Regions from separate parts of the Caldicellulosiruptor hydrothermalis 108 genome, predicted to be linked through region 3. Evidence: riboswitches for the same ligand, from Rfam matches in the RefSeq annotation. Region 3 holds a riboswitch; each other region holds the start of a gene.
The links. A riboswitch is a leader RNA that binds a small molecule or an ion and turns the genes downstream of it on or off. The one in region 3 is predicted to bind cyclic di-AMP.

Region 1 (6,320 bases), 330 kb from region 3:
AATTTTTAAGTGGTATGATAAAAATAAACTTGTATGGACAAGATGATGATAAAATGAGCAAAACCAAATATGAGATTATAAAAGATTTCATTATTGAAGGAATTAACTCTGGCAAGTTCAAAGAGGGCGAGAAAATTTATTCAGAGAATATGCTATCACGAAAGTTCAAAGTTTCGCGGCACACTGTAAGAAGAGCTATAATGGAGCTCGAATTTGAAGGACTTTTGGTGTCGCAGAAAGGAAGAGGCACGTTTGTTGCAAAGAAAAGTGCAGACAGCTCTAAATGCATTGCTGTTCTGACAACATTTATATCAGACTACATCTTTCCCCTGATTATAAGAGGAATTGAAAAGGTGATAGCACATGAAGGGTACGGTCTTTTGCTGTTTTCGACTGACAACAGCTATGAATTTGAAAGATATCACTTGGAGAGCATAATAAACAACCCAAACATAGACGCTGTCATAATAGAACCAACAAAAAGTACCTTGCCTTCCAAAAATCAAGAGCTTTATAGAAAACTCATACAAAAAGACATCCCTGTGATTTTCATCAATACTATTTTAGAAGAAATTGCTCAAAACTACATAATAACCAAAGACCAGTCAGCTGTTTACAGGCTTACATGCAGCCTCATAAAAAGCGGTTGCAAAAAGCTTCTTGGCATTTTCAAAGGCGACGATTTGCAAGGGATAAAAAGATACAGTGGTTTTGAAAAAGCGTGCAGGGAGGCACAGGCAGAGTTTGATGCAATCTTTTTCACAAGTGAGGAGTATAATTTTGTTCATAACAGAGCTGCTGAAGTCATATCAAGAGAGAGATTTGATGCAGCCGTTTGCTACAACGACAAGATTGCCCTTCCTCTTTGTGTAAAGCTAAAAGAAATGGGATTTAGAATTCCTCAGGATATATCTGTTACAGGATATGACAACTCACTTCTTTCTACACTGACAGATATAAAGCTCACAACTGTTGAGCATCCAAAAGAAAAGCTTGGAGAGATGGCAGCAAAGGCAGCAGTTGCCATGATAAAGAAGAATAGAAAAGGTGTCAAGGAAGAGGTTGAATGTGAGATAATCTTCAGAAATTCAACAAAAGGAGGATTTTGAAAATGCTTGAGAGTTTGAAAGAGCTTGTTTGTAAATACAATCTTTATCTTCCAAAATTTGGTCTTGTCACATGGACATCTGGTAACGTCTCAGCACGCGACCCTGAGACAAACCTTGTTGTTATAAAGCCATCGGGTGTTATGTATGATGATTTGACACCTGACAAGATGGTTGTTGTTGATATGGATGGAAATATAGTTGAAGGAAATTTAAAACCTTCAACAGACACACTTACACATCTTTATGTATACAAGCACATGCCACACATAAATGCTGTTGTCCATACTCATTCAAACTATGCAACAGCGTTTGCAGCCTTGGGCCAGCCAATAAAAGTGTATTTGACAGCAATTGCCGATGAGTTTGGCTGTGAGATTCCATGCGGACCGTATGCTCAGATTGGTGGTGAGGACATAGGCAAGGTGATAGTTGAGTATATAGGTTCAAGCCCGGCAATTCTTCTTCAGAACCATGGAGTTTTTACGATAGGCAAGACAGTTGATGAGGCAGTAAAAGCTGCTGTTATGGTAGAAGATGTAGCAAAAACAGTATTTATTGCAAAGATGATGGGCGAGCCTATCGAGATTCCACCTGAAGAGGTAAAAAGAGCTCATGAGAGGTACATGACAAAATATGGGCAAAAATAAAAAATTACTTTTCCCCCAGCACAAGAAAGGATTGTTAATACAACATAAGGCTGCCGTTTTCAAGTGGCAGCCTTGCTTGTTTTTTTACAGTCCAAATATTCTGCTTACAACCTCTTTTAGCTCTTCATCACTTATTGATGTATTTCTTCCATTTTCATATTGACTGTCTACCCACTCTTTGACCTTCTGAACCCTTGGGTCTTTTTTGTCAACCTGAATGTCAATGCCGCTATCTTTGAAATACCTGTTTATCCAGATTACAATTCCTGCAATGCCTGAGTATGCATCAATAATCACCTTAGGAGGCTTCCCCAGAATCTTTCCTGTATCAAATATATTGTAAATCTCCTCATCTTTCATAAGTCCATCTGCATGGATTCCTGCCCGTGTTGCGTTAAAGTTCTCACCGACAAAAGGCGTCATTGGAGGAATCTCATACCCGATTTCTTTTTTGAAATACTCAGCAATCTCAGATATCACAGCAACGTTCATGCCATCTGCCGACCCTCTTATCTGAATATATTCCATCACCATTGCCTCTAATGGAGTGTTGCCGGTTCGCTCACCTATTCCCAAAAGAGATGTGTTTACCATTGAGGCACCATAAAGCCATGCCATTGTTGAGTTTATGACTGCCTTGTAAAAATCGTTATGGCCATGCCATTCAAGCCACTCAGATGGCACTTCACCATAGTTCACAATGCCATAGATTATCTGTGGAACGCTTCTTGGCAGAGCCACACCCGGTATTGGTGATCCAAGCCCCAGCGTGTCACAGGCTCTGATTTTCACAGGCATATTTGCCTCTTTTGAAAGCTTCATAAGTTCATTAATAAACGGCAGGACAAACCCGTAAAAGTCTGCGCGTGTGATGTCTTCAAAATGGCAGCGTGGTATAATTCCTGCCTCAAGGGCTGATGAGACAATCTCTAAGTATTGCTTCATTGCCTGACTTCTTGTCATCTTTAATTTTTTGAAGATATGATAGTCAGAACATGAAACCAAAATTCCTGTTTCCTTGATACCAAGGCTCTTTACAATCTCAAAATCCTCTTTTTTTGCGCGAATCCAAGCGGTGACTTTTGGGAAATCATAACCTTTTTCCAAACACTTTAAAACTGCTTCTTTGTCCTGTTTTGAGTACACAAAAAACTCTGTATGAAGAATAACGCCACTCCCATTGTCAAGTTCATGCAAGTAGTCATAAATTCTACAAATTTGATCAACAGTGTACGGTGAGCGTGATTGCTGGCCGTCTCTGAAAGTTGTGTCGGTAATATAAAGTTTTTCTGGCACGTTCATGGGCACAATCCTGTGGTTGAATACAAGCCTTGGTACTTCATTGTAAGGATAGATGTTTCTGAAAAGATTTGGCTCTTCAACATCCCTGAACTGATACTCAATCTCAAGAATGTGAGTCTTTTGATTAAATTTTACATTCATAAAAAACAAACCTCCCTTTCAAAGCTTCGGGGGTTAGCTGACGGGTTCGGGCAGAAAGGGACTTTTGCCCTACAAGGCAAAAATGCCTTGATTCACCCCAAAAAGTGGGTCCCCCCTATCCTGTGCTTTTTACACAGGAATTCAGCTTTTTTTGATTTTATTTTTTTATTATGATTTTTATCATACCAGAAAAGCGGCAGTTTGGCAAGAAAGAATGTCTATACCTTCACAAGCTCATACTCTAAACTTCCAAGCCCAATCTCTTGAGCATGTTTTAGTGCAACTCTCCAGTCTGTGTCAGGATGAATGCTCTTGAACCTGTCAATTTTGCCATCAACCTCAATGTGTTTTGCTTTTTCAAATGCAGACCCAGCTGGTGTGAATGCAGAGCTATTTACAAGGTCAACACATGCCTTATCCAAGGCAACAGGGTCGAATGATGCTGCAATACCAATGTCTGGTGCAATAGGAATATCGTTGTGTGACCAGCAGTCACAGTCAGGCGAAATGTTCATGACAAAGTTTATATGAAAATGAGGCTTATCTTTTAAAACTGCATACGCATACTCAGCAATCTTCTCGCTTGCAATTGATGCAGCCTCATCCCACTTGACTGTTGCTGCACCGAACTGGCACACTGCAACGCACTGACCACATCCAACACATTTTTCATAGTCAATGACCGCTTTTTTCTTCTCATTCAAAGTTATAGCAAGCTGCGCACAGCTTTTGACGCACATTCCGCAGCCAACACATTTTGATGTCTTTATAACCGGCTTTGAGGATGAGTGCATAAAAAGCTTTCCACCGCGAGAGCCTGAACCCATTCCAATGTTTTTGATAGCGCCACCAAACCCTGTCATCTCATGACCTTTAAAGTGGTTCATTGAGATTATAATATCAGCATCTGCGATGGCAGAACCTATCTTTGCTTTTTGTGTATGCTTGAGGTTTACCTCAATTTCCCTGTACTCTGTTCCTTTCAAACCATCTGCGATGATTACATGACAGCCAAGCACAAGCGGGTTAAACCCATTTTCATACGCAGCTTCTAAGTGGTCCAGAGCATTGCTTCTTCTTCCCGTGTAAAGTGTGTTTGCATCTGTCACGAACGGTTTTCCACCAAGGCTTTTGATGAGTTTTACAATCCTTGCGACATAGTTTGGTCTTATATACGCAAGGTTTCCTGGTTCTCCAAAGTGGACCTTGATAGCGACAAACTTGTTTTTAAAATCGATTGTTTCAATCCCTGCCTTTTTCACAAGGTTTTCAAGCTTATCAAGCATATTATACCCTGGTTTGGTTTTAAAGTCTGTGAAATACACCTTTGATTTTGCCATTTTCCCTTTTCAACTCCTTTCAAAATTTTCGGGTAAATAAAATTATAATCCTTTTTTGAAATTTGTGAATAGCTCAATTTTAACAGAAGGTTGCAAAATATTGATGTGCACCTTTGCAAGTTATAGTATAATATTGAGCAAAACCATTTAACAAGAATGCACTTTTTTGATATAAGGTATCAAAAAGGATACTATCAAATATAGTCTCCGGCCAGCTAAAGAGGGTGTTTTTGCAATGAAGGTCTTGATTGTTGACAATTTTGATTCGTTTACGTATAATCTCTACAACTATTTTTTAAGACTCAAAGTGTCTACCACTGTGATAAACCGCGACAAGCTTACCATAGAAGATATTTACAAGCTAAACCCTACTCACATTGTCCTTTCTCCTGGACCAGGAAGACCTACAGACGATAAGATTTTGTTTGAAATCATAGATAAATTTAAAGAGTCAAAAAATATTCTTGGTGTATGTCTTGGACATCAGGCAATTGGCATGTTCTTTGGGGCAAAACTTAAAAAGGCAAAAAGACCTATGCACGGGATAGTAGACACAGTATTTCATGACCAAAAAGGAGTATTTGAAAACCTCAAAAACCCTCTGAGTGTTGTTCGATACCACTCTCTTGTGATAGATGATGTTGACAGCACGCAGCTTACCATCACAGCAGTATCAAAAGAGGGAGAGGTTATGGGTATAAGACACAAAAGGTTTAAAATAGAAGGTGTGCAGTTTCATCCTGAGTCAATTGCAACTCAGCATGGACTTTTGATGCTTAAAAACTTTTTAAAAGGGTGAGAATTTAAAGTGCAGATTGCAGTTTATAACATGGTACCTGACCCATTTTTGATTTTTTGTCATTTGAAAAGTGATTTTTCAGTTTTGCTTGAGAGCAGTATGCTGAGCAAGAGGTATGGGAGATATTCTTTTTTGTTTTTAAAGCCCAAGGAAGTTTATATCTTGAGTGAAGACGATGATGTTTTTGAGTATTTAGAAATTCTTTCGAATAAAATAGAAAGAAATAAAAACACTTCTAATTTTGTTTTTAATGGTGGGTTTGCAGGATATTTTTCTTACAACTTTGGTGTTGACCTTTTTGAAGTTGAAAGGAAAAAAGATACTTCTCTTGTCCCCAAAGCATATTTTGGATATTTTGAAGATTTTGTGGTCATTGACCACTTTGAAAAAAAGACATATGCTTCTTTTACATCCAAAGCCTTAGCAATGGAATTTGAAGGGATACTAAAAAATGAAAACCTTGCCTTGACAAGCTTTAAAAAGTCTGAGGTTGAAAGAGCTTGGTGCAACTTTGAAAAGTCAGAATACATGCAGGCAGTGAAAAGAATAAAGGATTATATTTTTGAAGGTGATGTTTACCAAGTAAATCTTTCACAGCGCTTTTTTGTAAAAGGAGTATTTGATCCTGACTTTTTGTATTTTGACCTCAGAAAAAGAAACTATGGCTGTTACCATGCGTATATAAAGTTTCCAAAAGCATCCATCATATCAACATCGCCCGAACTTTTTTTGAGGAAAAGAGGAGATACCATCATAACCAAACCGATAAAAGGTACATCTAAACGTGGAAAAACTCCAGAAGAAGATAGAATTTTAAAAGAGCGACTATATAACGATATAAAGTGCAGGTCAGAGCTTTTGATGATTGTTGACCTTGAGAGAAACGACTTTGCAAAGATATGTTTGCCAGAATCCATTGAGGTTGAAAAACTATTTGATGTTGAAGAATATTCAACAGTTTTTCATCTTGTCTCAACCATAA
Region 2 (6,320 bases), 400 kb from region 3:
GCTATAGGGATAGAGAAGAGCCCTGATCATTCATATTTTTCGAAATGGGCAAAGGTAATTGAAGAAGGGTATATAGAAGGGATAGCAAGAATTTTAGTGAGAGAAATAGTTCCGCAGACAAAAGTTTGTGCTATAGATTCCACACCTTTGAGAAGCTCGAGGGGTGACAAAGAGGCAGAAGTAGGAGTATGTGTTAGTTTAGGTTTTTACAATGGGTATAAATTACATGTGTTGGCAACAGTTGAAGATGAGGTTATACCTATAGTATGGTGGTTGACACGTGCAAATATCCATGACAGTAAAGTAGTAGAACTTTTGTATGAAGCTAAGATATTTGGACCTGAAGTAATATTAGCGGATGCAGGTTATGATTGTGCGAAGTGGTTTGAGGTGGCAGATAGACTTGAGATAAAGTTTGTAGCGGCGGTAAATAAGAGAAATAGTAAGGATTTTAGTAATGTAAAAAATATTTTGAGGGTAAAAAATATGGAATTTTTAAGAAGTGAGGAAGGACAAAGGTTATATAAGCAAAGGACAAAAATTGAAAGATTATTTGGGAAGTTAAAAGGAGAATACAATTTAGAACAAATAAGGTTAAGAGGTTTTAGAACATATAAGAGGCATGTGGACTGGATAATGATTACTTATTTGATAGAGGTCTATATTCAAAAAATTGAAAACTGTAAATTTTCTTTTAAATACACGTGGAATAATTTATAGTTCTATATAATAACATTAATGGTATAATTATTTATTCAACAACTTGGATTATATATAAGGTAGAAAAAGAACAGTTTACAGTTTACATTTATGAAATTGGTCCAAGAGGGGATATATACAAATAAATATAATTAGCACTCCTTTTGAAAAGCTGAATTCCCAGGGGAAAAGGCCTGGGATACGGGGGACCCAATTTTCTGGGGTGAATCAGAAGCCAAAAGCTTCTGTAGGGCTAACCCTTTCGGCCCGAACCCGTCAGCTAACCTCGGAAGCTTTGAAAGGGGAGGCAAAAGGGGTTTTACGCCTTTTTATAGGCGCAAAAGAAGGCGTTCTTTTGCCTTTGATTTCAAAGCAGCCAAATTCCGAGGTTATGGAGTTTGGCTGCTTTTATTTTCGGCAAAAATTTTGAAAGGAGGTTTTATAGATATGGAAAAGTTAAATGTTATCAACAACAACGAAAGGTTTGAAAAGTTAAAAGAAGCTATTAAAGACTACTTAGAAGTCAGAGACACAATCAAAACGGGCATAGAGGATGAAGAAAAGATTGAATATCAAAAAAGAAAGATTCTTTCCTACTTTGGTGCAAGCGAAAAAGACTGGGGAAATTATAAATGGCAGCTGAAAAATAGAATTACCTCAGCCAAAATATTAAAAGATCTTCTAAACCTTGATGAAAAAGAAGCACAGCAAATAGAACAAGTAGGAAAGATTTATCGCTTTGCAATCTCACCTTACTATTTGTCGCTAATTGACCCAAATGACCCAAACTGCCCAATAAAAAGACAATCTGTTCCAAGCAGCTTAGAGCTGGTAGAAAAGGGCGATCTTGACCCAATGGACGAAGAGCACACATCACCTACCAAGATAGTAACTCAGCGCTATCCAGATAGGCTCATAATAAAGGTTACAAATATATGTGGGATGTTTTGCAGATTTTGCCAAAGAAGAAGGTTTATTGGCGAGACTGACACACACGCATCCTTAGACGATATTACAGATGCAATAGAGTATGTGGCACAAAACCCGCACATTCGAGATGTTCTAATTACAGGCGGCGATGCCCTGATGCTTTCTGATGAGATTTTGGAATGGATTTTAAGGTCACTCAGGCAAATACCTCATGTTGAGATAATCAGAATTGGTACACGAGCACCTGTGACTTTGCCACAAAGAATTACAAAAGATCTTGTTGATATGCTAAAGAAATATCATCCAATTTATATAAACACCCACTTTAATCACCCACGTGAGATAACGAAAGAATCAAAAAGAGCTTGCGAGATGCTGGCAGATAGCGGCATTCCACTTGGTAACCAGATGGTTTTGTTAAATGGGGTCAACAATGACAAGTTTGTTGTTCGAAAGCTCAATCAAGAACTTTTGAAAATTCGGGTAAAGCCATATTATATCTTTCATCCAAAAAGAGTAAAAGGAACATCGCACTTTTGGGTGACAATTGAGGAGGGCATGGAGATTATTGAGAGCCTCAGAGGTAGAACCTCCGGCATGGCAGTGCCAACATACATCATAAATGCACCAAAGGGCAAAGGCAAAACTCCAATCATGCCAAATTATCTTCTTTACTTTGGCAAAGACAAAGTGGTCTTTAGAAACTGGGAAGGTGAGGTTTTTGAGGTTGAAAATACCTCTTTGTGACCTTAAAATAGCTTTGAAAAAACCTAAGAAAAAATGATTTTATTCACCTACTTTTCTGATGGCGCTGTGCCATCTTTTTTTTATATCCCCATTGCCGTTTTTAAAATCTTATCATAATCCATCTCCTTTTTGGAAAACTCATGGACTGCCTTGCCTCTGTGAAGTACCAGGATTCTGTCGCACATGCCAATCAGTTCTGAAAAGTCAGAGGAGATGAAAATAATAGCACAACCAATTCTTGCAAGCTCGTTGATGATATTATAAACTTCTACCTTTGATGCCAAATCCAAGCCCTTTGTTGGCTCATCCAAAATGAACACGTTTGAGCGCGAAAAGAGCCACTTTGCAATCAATACCTTTTGCTGGTTCCCACCGCTTAAGAACGCAATCTTTTGAGTAATCTCCTTTGGTTTTATCCCAAGCTTTTTAATATACAGATTTGCAATCTTTTCCTGGCGGGATGAGTCTACAAAAAAGCCGTTTGCGATATTCCAGATGTTAGATGAGATGATATTGTCTGCAATGTTGAGCGTCTTGAAAAGGCCTGTACCAATCCTGTCTTCGCTCATAAACGCAATACCATTTTTTATTGCATCGGCCGGGCTTGAAAGTTTTAAAAGATTTCCATTCATATAAATCTCGCCTGAGTCAAGTTTTTCTGCACCAAAAAGAGCCTTTGCCAGAAAACTTCGCCCAGATCCAACAAGCCCGGCAATCCCAAAAATCTCTCCCTCTCTTACATCAAATGAGATGTTCTCAATTATCCCACGTTTTGTTAAATTTTTAACGCTAAAGATGGTAGAACCTTTTTCAACCTTTAGTTTTGGATATGTTCTGTTTACACTGCCGAAGATCAAAGAGATTGCCTTGCTTAAGTTAAAGCTTGTGACATTGTCAGATGCAACAACTTCACCGTCGCGAAGGATTGTTACCCTGTCTGCAATAGATAGCGCTTCTTCCACCATGTTTGTCACAAATATTATTACAATTCCTTTTTCTTTTAGCTCTTTTATGATTTTAAAAAGATTTTCTATCTCATATGTTGTAAGCCCTGCTGTTGGTTCATCGAAAATCAAAACCTTTGCGTTTTGAACAAGCGCCCTGCAGATCTCAATCACCTGAAGCTGAGACTGACCCATGTTTTTGCAAAGCGCTTCAGGATTGATATATACACCCATTTTGCTTAAAATTTCTGCTGCGTGTTTTATCATTGCCTTATAACTTACAAATCCAAGCTTGTTTTTTGGCTTGTTATCAATAAAGATGTTCTCAGCAACAGAAAGGTGAGGAAAATACAAAAGCTCCTGATGTACAGTAAATATTCCAAGCGATTTTGCAAGCATAGGATTGAGACTTGAAAATTCTTTTCCGTCAATCAAAACCTTTCCGTTTGTTGGCGCTGTGCTTCCGTTTATAATCTTTGTCAGAGTTGTTTTGCCAGAGCCATTTTTGCCAAGAATGACATTCACCTGACCTTCAAAAAATTCAAGGTTTATATCTTTTAGAGCATAAAAATCATCAAATTTTTTTGAGATGTTTTTAAGCATAATAGCCATAACTTTCAAACCTCTCTTTCAAGGTCAGAAAAGTCAAAACTGCAAAATATTTGGGTGCCGTTTTCAAAGAAAAATGACTTGTACTCATCCGGCACGTTTGTGTCGCTTATAACCTTTTTGATCTCATCAACCCTTGCTATCTGGAAAAGAGAAATCTTGTCAAACTTTGATGAGTCTGCAACAATAATTGTCTCTTTGGCAATTGACTTAAAATACTTATATGCGTTTGCAAACTCAACATTGTTCACTGTAAATCCTCGCTCGAGTGAGACACCGTCAACCTCAATAAATGCCTTGTCCACAAATATGTCCATATTAGGATTTACAAGCATTGGCCCTGCCAAGGTGAAGGTATTTCCAACAATATAACCACCTGTCACAATTGTCTGGATTGAAAGCTTTCCACACTCTATTGCCAAAAGAAGGTCGTTTGTCAAAACTATTATGTTTTGTTTTTCCTTTATATACTTTGGAACAAGCCTCAATATATTTCCGCCTGCAAGGATAATTGCCTGGTTACTTTCTATCATGTAAGAGCACACCTTTGCGATTGCCTCTTTTTCAGAGTCTTCTGAGATTGTAGGTGATAGAATCTTTGCTGCCTCTTCTTTTAAGATTGCCCCGCCGTATGTTTTTATCAAAAACCCTTCACTTTCAAGCCTGTCCAAGTCACGCCTGATTGTTACCTCTGAAACGTTCAAAAGCTCTGCAAGTGTTGCAACGTCAATGTGCTTTTTCTGAAGAAGTATCTCCTTTATCTTTTTTAGCCTCTCTGCAACAAGCATCAATATTCACCACTTTTGCAAGTTCTTATGCTATTATACCACCAAAAAAGTTGTATGTGAACAAGTTTGATATATTTTCTTTTCTTCAGTGTATTACATTTTATCAGGCCTGTCAACAAGCTGAACATTTTTGATAACATTGTTCAAGAAAATAAAATTTTTTTGATTAAAAAAGAAGGATTTTTGATTTTGGTGTAGAATATATATAAATAGAAAAGCGAAAGATGGATACAAATAAATAGTTTTACCAAAACTACTATAATCTTTAACAAAGCGAGGTGAGATTTGCATGAAAAGCTCCACTGATAGCGAACTTTTAAGGCTGCATGGAATTACAAAGATTTTCCCAGGGACAGTTGCACTTTCTGATGTTTCGTTTTCTGTAAACAAAGCTGAAATTCATGCAATAGTTGGTGAAAACGGTGCTGGAAAGTCAACTTTGATGAATATCATATCAGGAAGCCTTCTTCCAGACAAAGGTGAGATATATCTTGAGGGCAAGAAGGTAAATATCAGGTCTCCAAGAGATGCTCAAAATCTTGGTATTAGCATAGTTCACCAGGAGCTTGCGCTCTGCCCGCATCTTACTGTTGCTGAGAATATATACATAGGAAGACTTCCTGAAAAGTCTGCAAAGATAGTGGATTTTAAAAAGCTCAACCAGATGTCGCAAGAAGTTTTGTCTTTGTTTGATGAGGTGAACATAAAACCCACTGACAAGGTTGCAAACTTGAACGTTGCGCAACAGCAGATTGTTGAGATTGCAAAGGCAATTACGTTCAACTGCAAGCTTTTGATTTTGGATGAGCCAACATCGGCTCTGTCTGAAGCTGATGCAGCAGTGCTCTTTAAAATCATAAAAGATTTAAAGGCAAAGGGAATAAGCATTCTTTATATTTCTCACAGGCTACGTGAGATTTTTGAGCTTGCAGACAGAATCACTGTCCTTCGAGATGGCAGATACATCACAACGCTAAATACAGCTGAGACAAATCCCGACCAGGTTGTAAGCCTGATGGTGGGAAGAGAAATCAAAGAGATGTATCCGCCAAAGAGCAGTAAAATTGGCAGAGAAGTTTTCAGGGTTGAGAATATTAGCTCTGATAAGGTCCAGAATGTATCATTTGCCCTGCACGAAGGTGAAATTTTGGGTTTTGCAGGGCTTGTAGGAAGCGGAAGAACAGAGCTTGCCCAGACAATCTGCGGAATTTTGCCAAAGCATTGTGGGGAAATTTATCTTGAAGGAAAAAAGATTGAGATAAACTCGTTCGAAGATGCTATCAGGCATAAAATCGGATATGTTACAGAAGACAGAAAACAGTATGGTCTTTTTCTAAAGCTTCCTGTTGCACACAATGTCTCGGCAATACATCTAAAATACGATTACAAAAGGCTTTTGATTGACAGGCAAAAAGAACTTTCGCTTGCTCAGGAGTTTGTCAAAAAGCTAAATGTCAAGACCTCATCATATGTTCAACTTGTTATGAGTCTTTCTGGTGGGAATCAGCAAAAGGTGATGATAGCAAAATGGCTTGCTATAAAACCGAGGATTTTGATTTTGGATGAGCCGACGCGTGGAATAGACGTTGGCGCAAAGGCAGAA
Region 3 (6,320 bases):
AATGATTCTATTATATTTTTCTAAATCATCATCTGTAAATCCCAGTTCAAGTTTTGATTTAATAAATGAACTCTTATCAGCTATTCTTATTACAAGTTTCTCTCCATAAATGGTGGGTAAGGATGAAATTCGCATATCATATTGTCTATTATCAAAGTAAAATGTTGTTCTACCATCTTGGGGAATTCTTTTTTCAGCTATATCCATATTTCCAATAACCTTTATTCGTGCAATCAATGACGATAAAACACTTGGCTCTAACTTCAAAATATCATACAATACCCCATCAATTCTGAATCTTATTTTCACTTCATTCTCAAAAGGCTCAATATGTATGTCACTTGCCCGCAGTGTTATTGCCTGCTCAAATATGGAATTAACAAGCTTTACAACAGGAGTTTCCTGCTCCTCATCAGAAGAAATTACTAATCGTTGTGGCTTCCTTTGAGATGCTTCTTTGTTCAGTTCCTCTGCAACTCTTAATGCCTCCTGTTTTCCATAAAATCTTTCAATCGCTCTTTTGATATCACCAGCCTTGGCTATAACTGGCTGAACATTCTTACCGCTATATATTGCCACATCCTCAATTGCAAATATATTAAGAGGATCTGCCATAGCAACATAAATCTTATCACCTTCAACTTTTATGGGAATTAACGTATGTCTTTTGGCAATGTTTTCTGAAACCAGACTCACTGCTTCCTGATCAATATTGTATTGATCAAGTTTTATGTGGGGAATTCCCAATTGAAATTCTAAAACTTCTACAATCTCATCTTCTGTCACAAAACCTTGTTCAACTAAAATTTCACCCAATTTCTTTCCCGTAGACTTTTGGAGACTTAAAGCCTTTTGAAGCTGCTCTTGAGTGATCAATCCTGCTTCTACCAACAACTCTCCTAAGCGTTTTTTGCCTGCTACCACTATTTATTACCTTCTTTCAATAGCGGTTTTTTCTCACTTACATACTTCCAATTCTCTCAAGTTCACTCTTTGCTAAAGTGTGTATAAGTGAAACCATCTCTTTATCTGGCTCAATTCCAAACCATATTTTTTCTGCTTCAATTGCTTGATATATCAGCATCGGCAGCCCATTTAATATTTTTTTGCCATTTATTTCTGCAAGCTGCAATAACTTAGTTTTATAAGGATTATATATCATGTCATATACAAGTTCAACAGTAAAATTTAGGGTATTTATGGGAGAGATGTCTACATCAGGGTACATGCCAATGGGTGTAGTGTTGATCAAAATATCATATGAAACATTCTCTATTTCTGACCACTTTATAATCTTCAAGTCAACTATTTCTTTATACTGCTGCCTTAAAGCTTGTGCCTTCTCATATGTCCTGTTTGCAATAAACACTTCTTTTGCACCCATCCTGTAAAGTCCATAGATGCAAGCTTTTGCTGCACCACCGCTACCAAGTATCAATATTTTTTTGTCTTTTACATCACCCCCCCTATCCTCCAAGCTTTTTTTAAACCCTATCCAATCGGTATTGTAAGCCAAAAACTTTCCATCCTCTTTTTTTACAGTATTTGCCGCTTTTATTATTCTCACATCTTCTGAAACTTCATCGCAAAACTCCAAAATATCTTCCTTGTAAGGAATTGTTATATTAAATCCAACAACATCCTTATCTTTTCTCACCATCTCAACAAATTCTTTTAGCTTTTCAGTATCAGAGAGTTCTAAATTTGAATAAATTGCATCAATATCAAACTCAGATAGAATCGTGTTATGAATAAAAGGTGAAATTGAGTGTTTTAAACTCTTGCCAATCAAAAAAAGCTTTTTCATTCTCTCTCATCCTTTTCGTAATATTTTAGAATTTTCTTTTCAAAAATCCTGTTTATTCTGGTTACAATAAACTCCTTTTCTTTTAATGGTCGGACCAAAATTACATAGAGTTTTAACCTTTTTGCCCCTATCACATCTGTAAAAAACTGGTCACCTATCACAGCTGTTTGATGATTTTTCTTGCCCTGATGAAGCAGTATTGATGCTTTTAAAAATCCAGATTTCAAAGGCTTTTTTGCATTATAGATGGCAGGAATGCCAAGCATACTTTCTATTTTTTTGACTCTATCCTTCTGGTTGTTCGAAACAAGGCAAATTTTAAATCCCATCTTTTGAACCTTTTCAAGCCACTCAATAATCTCTTCTCTTACATCAAACTCTCCCCACGCAACTATGGTGTTGTCTATGTCGATAATGAGATAGTTTATTCCTCTTTTTATAAGAGTTTCAAGGTCAATATCCAATATACTTTTGCATATCATATCAGGTTTGAACTTTTTTAGCATCTTCTCTGCCCTTTCTCTCCCTTTTACTATCTAAAAATTGTCAAAGAAAAAAATGAATCTACACAACTTTTTTGTTTTTTGATTTGTGAAAATACAACCTGATAAGGTATAATTTAATTATATTCTAAGCCTCTATATTTTTCAAAATAAATTGAGAAGGGGGAAAAAGGTTAAAAATGGTTGAGGTAAAAAAAGTCGAGTATATGGGCTGGGAAAACTGCTACAAAATTTCTAATGGGAAAATCGAAGCAATTGTCACAACAGACGTGGGACCGAGAATAATTCATTTTGGATTTGAAGGTGGTAAGAACGTCTTTTGTGTGGTGGAAGACCAGGCAGGAAAAGTTGGCGGTGATGAGTGGAGAATATACGGCGGGACAAGACTGTGGCACAGTCCGGAAGCTATGCCACGCACATATTTCCCTGATAATCACAAAATAGACTTTGAAATTGTAGAAAATGGCATTGTACTAAAACAACCCATGGAAACCACAACTTTCTTGCAAAAAACAATTGAACTGAAGTTTCACCCAACCGAACCAGAAGCTTATGTAACGTATAAAATCAAGAACAATGGTCTTTTTGAAGTTAAGTTCGCAATTTGGGCTCTTTCTGTAATGGCACCTGGTGGAGTTGAGGTCATGCCAATTCCAAAGATTGATACAGGACTTTTACCAAGCTATCCTTTGGTCATGTGGCCATATACAAAACTTAACGACCACAGAGTCTTGTGGGGAGAGGATTTTATTATTCTAAAACAGGATAAAAACTGCAAGCCACCGTTTAAGATTGGATATCCAAATTTAGACGGCTGGGCTTGCTACTTAAATGATGGAGACTTGTTTATAAAACAATACAAACATGTAGATGGTGCAGAGTACCCTGACTTTGGATGTTCTTACGAAACATATACAACCGATTTCATGCTCGAGATGGAAACTCTAAGTCCACTTTACACTGTCGCACCGGGCGTAGAGATTTCTCATCTTGAGGTTTGGCAGCTCAAGAAAGTTGATTCTACCATTGAAAGTGAAGAAGATGCCAAAAACCTGATTTTGCCTTTGATAAAAAAGTAAAAAGCACTTTTAAACTTGAAAGGGGCTTCTTCCTTTCTGATTTTCAGGAAAAAGCCCCTTATTACTTTCATCTTATGACCCTTTTTGCCATCATAAAAAATCTTCCATAATATGAATTTAAGTCAGTCTCTGTTACACGTCCCCTTGCACTTGATGCATGAATGAACTTGCCACCGCCTAAATATATGCCAACATGATTTATATAATTTTTCCCGCCATCTGTGTCAAAGAAAAGCAAATCTCCCGGTTTAATTTCACTGTAAGAAATTCTCACACCATTTGTTCTTGCCATGTCAGCTGCTGTTCTTTCTAAATGTATCCCAAAGTTCTTAAACACAAACTGTACAAATCCTGAACAGTCAAAACCAGTTGATGGTGACGTCCCACCATATGAGTATCTTATACCACGAAATCTTTGAGCAAACTCCAAAATTCTCTGAGCTAAGCTAAGATTTGTAAAAGTTTCTGCTTGACCTCTCTCATACCCACCACGTGACATTGTTTTCGATACAAATTGTGAAGGCATCTTCAAAAGGTAATATGCCATATATCCTACTGTGCCATCAAGCGTCTTTACCTTCACCCAGCCATTTTGTTCTCTTGACAGGACATAGACTTTGCTGCCACTTTTTAATGTCTTTAATATCTTTGATGAGGTTGACATATCACTTCTTAAGCGCGCATTGTCTTTTAAAACTGTAGCTTGCGCAGCTTTAGCAGCCGTTTTTGCAACACTTGCCCTTGAAGTATTTGAAACTGCGCTCCTTTTTTCATTTGTAATAGTTATGTAATCAGACTTTACATACCCAACAATTCCATCATACGAAATCTTTACCCATCCACCTGCATTTGACAAAACTTGGGTTTTAAACCCTTTGGGGAAAACTCCTAAAATCTTACTACTTGTTGAAGGTGCACTTCTTATATTTATTGTTGATTTTGCCTGGGCTGACTGGGCAAAGGCCTTTGCAGAAAAAAACATCAAAAAAATTCCAAGAGTTATAGCAATTAAGCTTCTGAGATTCATACAAAAACTCCCTTCTTGAGGCTTACGGGATTAGCTGACGGGTTCGGGACAAGAAGGCTATCCCTACGGCAAGACTTTTGCCGATTCACCCCAATGGCTACTGTGGGTCTCCCGCTGTCTGAGCAATTTTTACAATTTGCTCAGGCATTCAGCCTATGAAGTTTATTATTTTGATGTAATTATTTTATTACAAGTCACTTTATTCTGTCAACCCTTTTTTACAGAATTGTTACGCAGATATTTCTAAAATATTACAACCCCATCTTTAAAAGCCCAAGTCTTCTTTGACCAGCACAACCTTGATTCTTCCCTTTGCAGGAGACCTTCTTGTTACAACAATATGGCTGCAGATGCTATCGCTACTTAAACAATCATGGCATTTTCCGTCCTGGGTGCAGGGTGTGTTTCGAGAAAGTCTTTTTGAGTTCATGGGAGATGCAATATTTCTTACTCTCAGCAAACCTTGCTCCTCGTTTAAAACAAGCTTGTTCTTGCCGGCAATCACTATTACATTTTTAGGACCAAAAAGAAGCGCTGCAAGCCTGTTGCCGTTTCCATCTATGTTTATGAGTTTTCCGTCAAGTGTTATTGCGTTTGTTGACATAAGATAGTAGTCAGCCCAGAAAGATTTTCTGTAAATCTCACCAAGCTCCTCAGGTGTTATACCTTCTTTGTATCTGTCCAAAAAATTGTAATTGCCATTTCTCAGAAAATCTATCACACCACACTCAAAAAGTGTCATTGACCCACCGCACGATACCACACTGCCTTTTGAAATGAGCTTTTCTAAAAGAGGCACAACATCTTCTTTTTTCTCGACAATAAAACATTCAAAGTTTCTTGCTTCCAAGTTTTTCTTTACAGTTTCAAAGTTTGTATCTATCCACCACGCCTTGTTTGGATTCACTTCATATCACCCCTTCACATTTTACCGTTTGTCTCTTTTAAGATATAATCTTTTAAGCTATCAACGCTTGAAAGAACCAATGCTTTTTCCCTCAAGCAATTATAAAGTCTTGTTGCCAAACCGCCTGTAAAATCGCGCTTTGAAATATCCTCCTCTTCAATTATACACAGCTTATTAGCATATCTCAGCGCCTCTAAGTTTTTCAGGTTCTGAACACCAAACGGAATACTACACAGCACGCACAGGTCTGCTCTCTTTATAAGCTGGACATTTTCAATGTACTCTTTTTCACCAATTGGCATAAAAGGTTTTGTAAAAACTGTATAGATGGAAAAAAGCTGAGCTGTTTCAAAGTCTGTATCGTTTGTGGAAAGTACACCTGTTGTGACTTTACACCCCATTTCAACGAGCATCCTGAAAAGAAGCTGTGCGCTCCCACCTCCTGCAACAACATGAACGTGCACAGCTTTTGGGTCTTCTCTCTGGATAAGTTCTATATCAAATATCCCAAAGGGATTTTTGTAAACAACTGCGTCAACGTCATACACCTTTTTGATGTTCTGCTGGTTTAGAACTTCATCTGGTCTTCCAATATCTACAATTTTACCATCTTTCATCATAATCACACTATCGCACACTTTGGCTGCAATTTTCAGATTATGAATTGCCATTATGACAATCTTGCCATCCAGCGCTTCTTGTTTTGCAATCCTTAAAATCTTTTCTTGGTGAGAGATGTCCAAGCTTGAGTTTGGCTCATCAAAAAGCAAAACTTTGCTACTTTGAGCAAGCACACGTGCAAAGGAAGTCCTTTGCCTCTCACCACCTGAAATCTTTAATATGCTCGAAAGTTTTTTGCTGGAAAGATCAACCTGTTCTATCTTCTCCTCTGCAATTTTTTTGCTCTCGTAGGTAGCAAAGAACCTGCTCTTTTCATAGGGAAATCTTCCCATCATCACAACATCAAGAACTGTAAACGGAAAGCTTGAAAAGATGT

Region 1: linked by a shared signal. The riboswitch ahead of CALHY_RS02735 (beta/alpha barrel domain-containing protein) and the one ahead of CALHY_RS04495 (C40 family peptidase) in region 3 are both predicted to bind cyclic di-AMP.
Region 2: linked by a shared signal. The riboswitch ahead of eam (glutamate 2,3-aminomutase) and the one ahead of CALHY_RS04495 (C40 family peptidase) in region 3 are both predicted to bind cyclic di-AMP.

What each region holds. Positions count from the first base shown of each region.
Region 1 is NC_014652.1:592,403-598,722, forward strand. Features, by position in the region: gene CALHY_RS02725 (GntR family transcriptional regulator) at 15-1,109, shown strand; gene CALHY_RS02730 (L-ribulose-5-phosphate 4-epimerase) at 1,112-1,756, shown strand; gene CALHY_RS02735 (beta/alpha barrel domain-containing protein) at 1,841-3,199, opposite strand; cyclic di-AMP (ydaO/yuaA leader) riboswitch at 3,206-3,356, opposite strand; gene CALHY_RS02745 (DUF362 domain-containing protein) at 3,418-4,539, opposite strand; gene CALHY_RS02750 (anthranilate synthase component II) at 4,775-5,338, shown strand; gene pabB (aminodeoxychorismate synthase component I) at 5,348-6,320, shown strand, end outside.
Region 2 is NC_014652.1:525,682-532,001, forward strand. Features, by position in the region: gene CALHY_RS02450 (ISNCY family transposase) at 1-720, shown strand, start outside; cyclic di-AMP (ydaO/yuaA leader) riboswitch at 860-1,009, shown strand; gene eam (glutamate 2,3-aminomutase) at 1,147-2,376, shown strand; gene CALHY_RS02465 (sugar ABC transporter ATP-binding protein) at 2,457-3,932, opposite strand; gene CALHY_RS02470 (DeoR/GlpR family DNA-binding transcription regulator) at 3,938-4,717, opposite strand; gene CALHY_RS02475 (sugar ABC transporter ATP-binding protein) at 5,007-6,320, shown strand, end outside.
Region 3 is NC_014652.1:926,986-933,305, reverse strand. Features, by position in the region: gene CALHY_RS04515 (GspE/PulE family protein) at 1-924, opposite strand, end outside; gene aroE (shikimate dehydrogenase) at 962-1,807, opposite strand; gene CALHY_RS04505 (YqeG family HAD IIIA-type phosphatase) at 1,804-2,313, opposite strand; gene CALHY_RS04500 (hypothetical protein) at 2,490-3,389, shown strand; gene CALHY_RS04495 (C40 family peptidase) at 3,457-4,416, opposite strand; cyclic di-AMP (ydaO/yuaA leader) riboswitch at 4,421-4,580, opposite strand; gene CALHY_RS04490 (lactate utilization protein) at 4,682-5,323, opposite strand; gene CALHY_RS04485 (ABC transporter ATP-binding protein) at 5,338-6,320, opposite strand, start outside.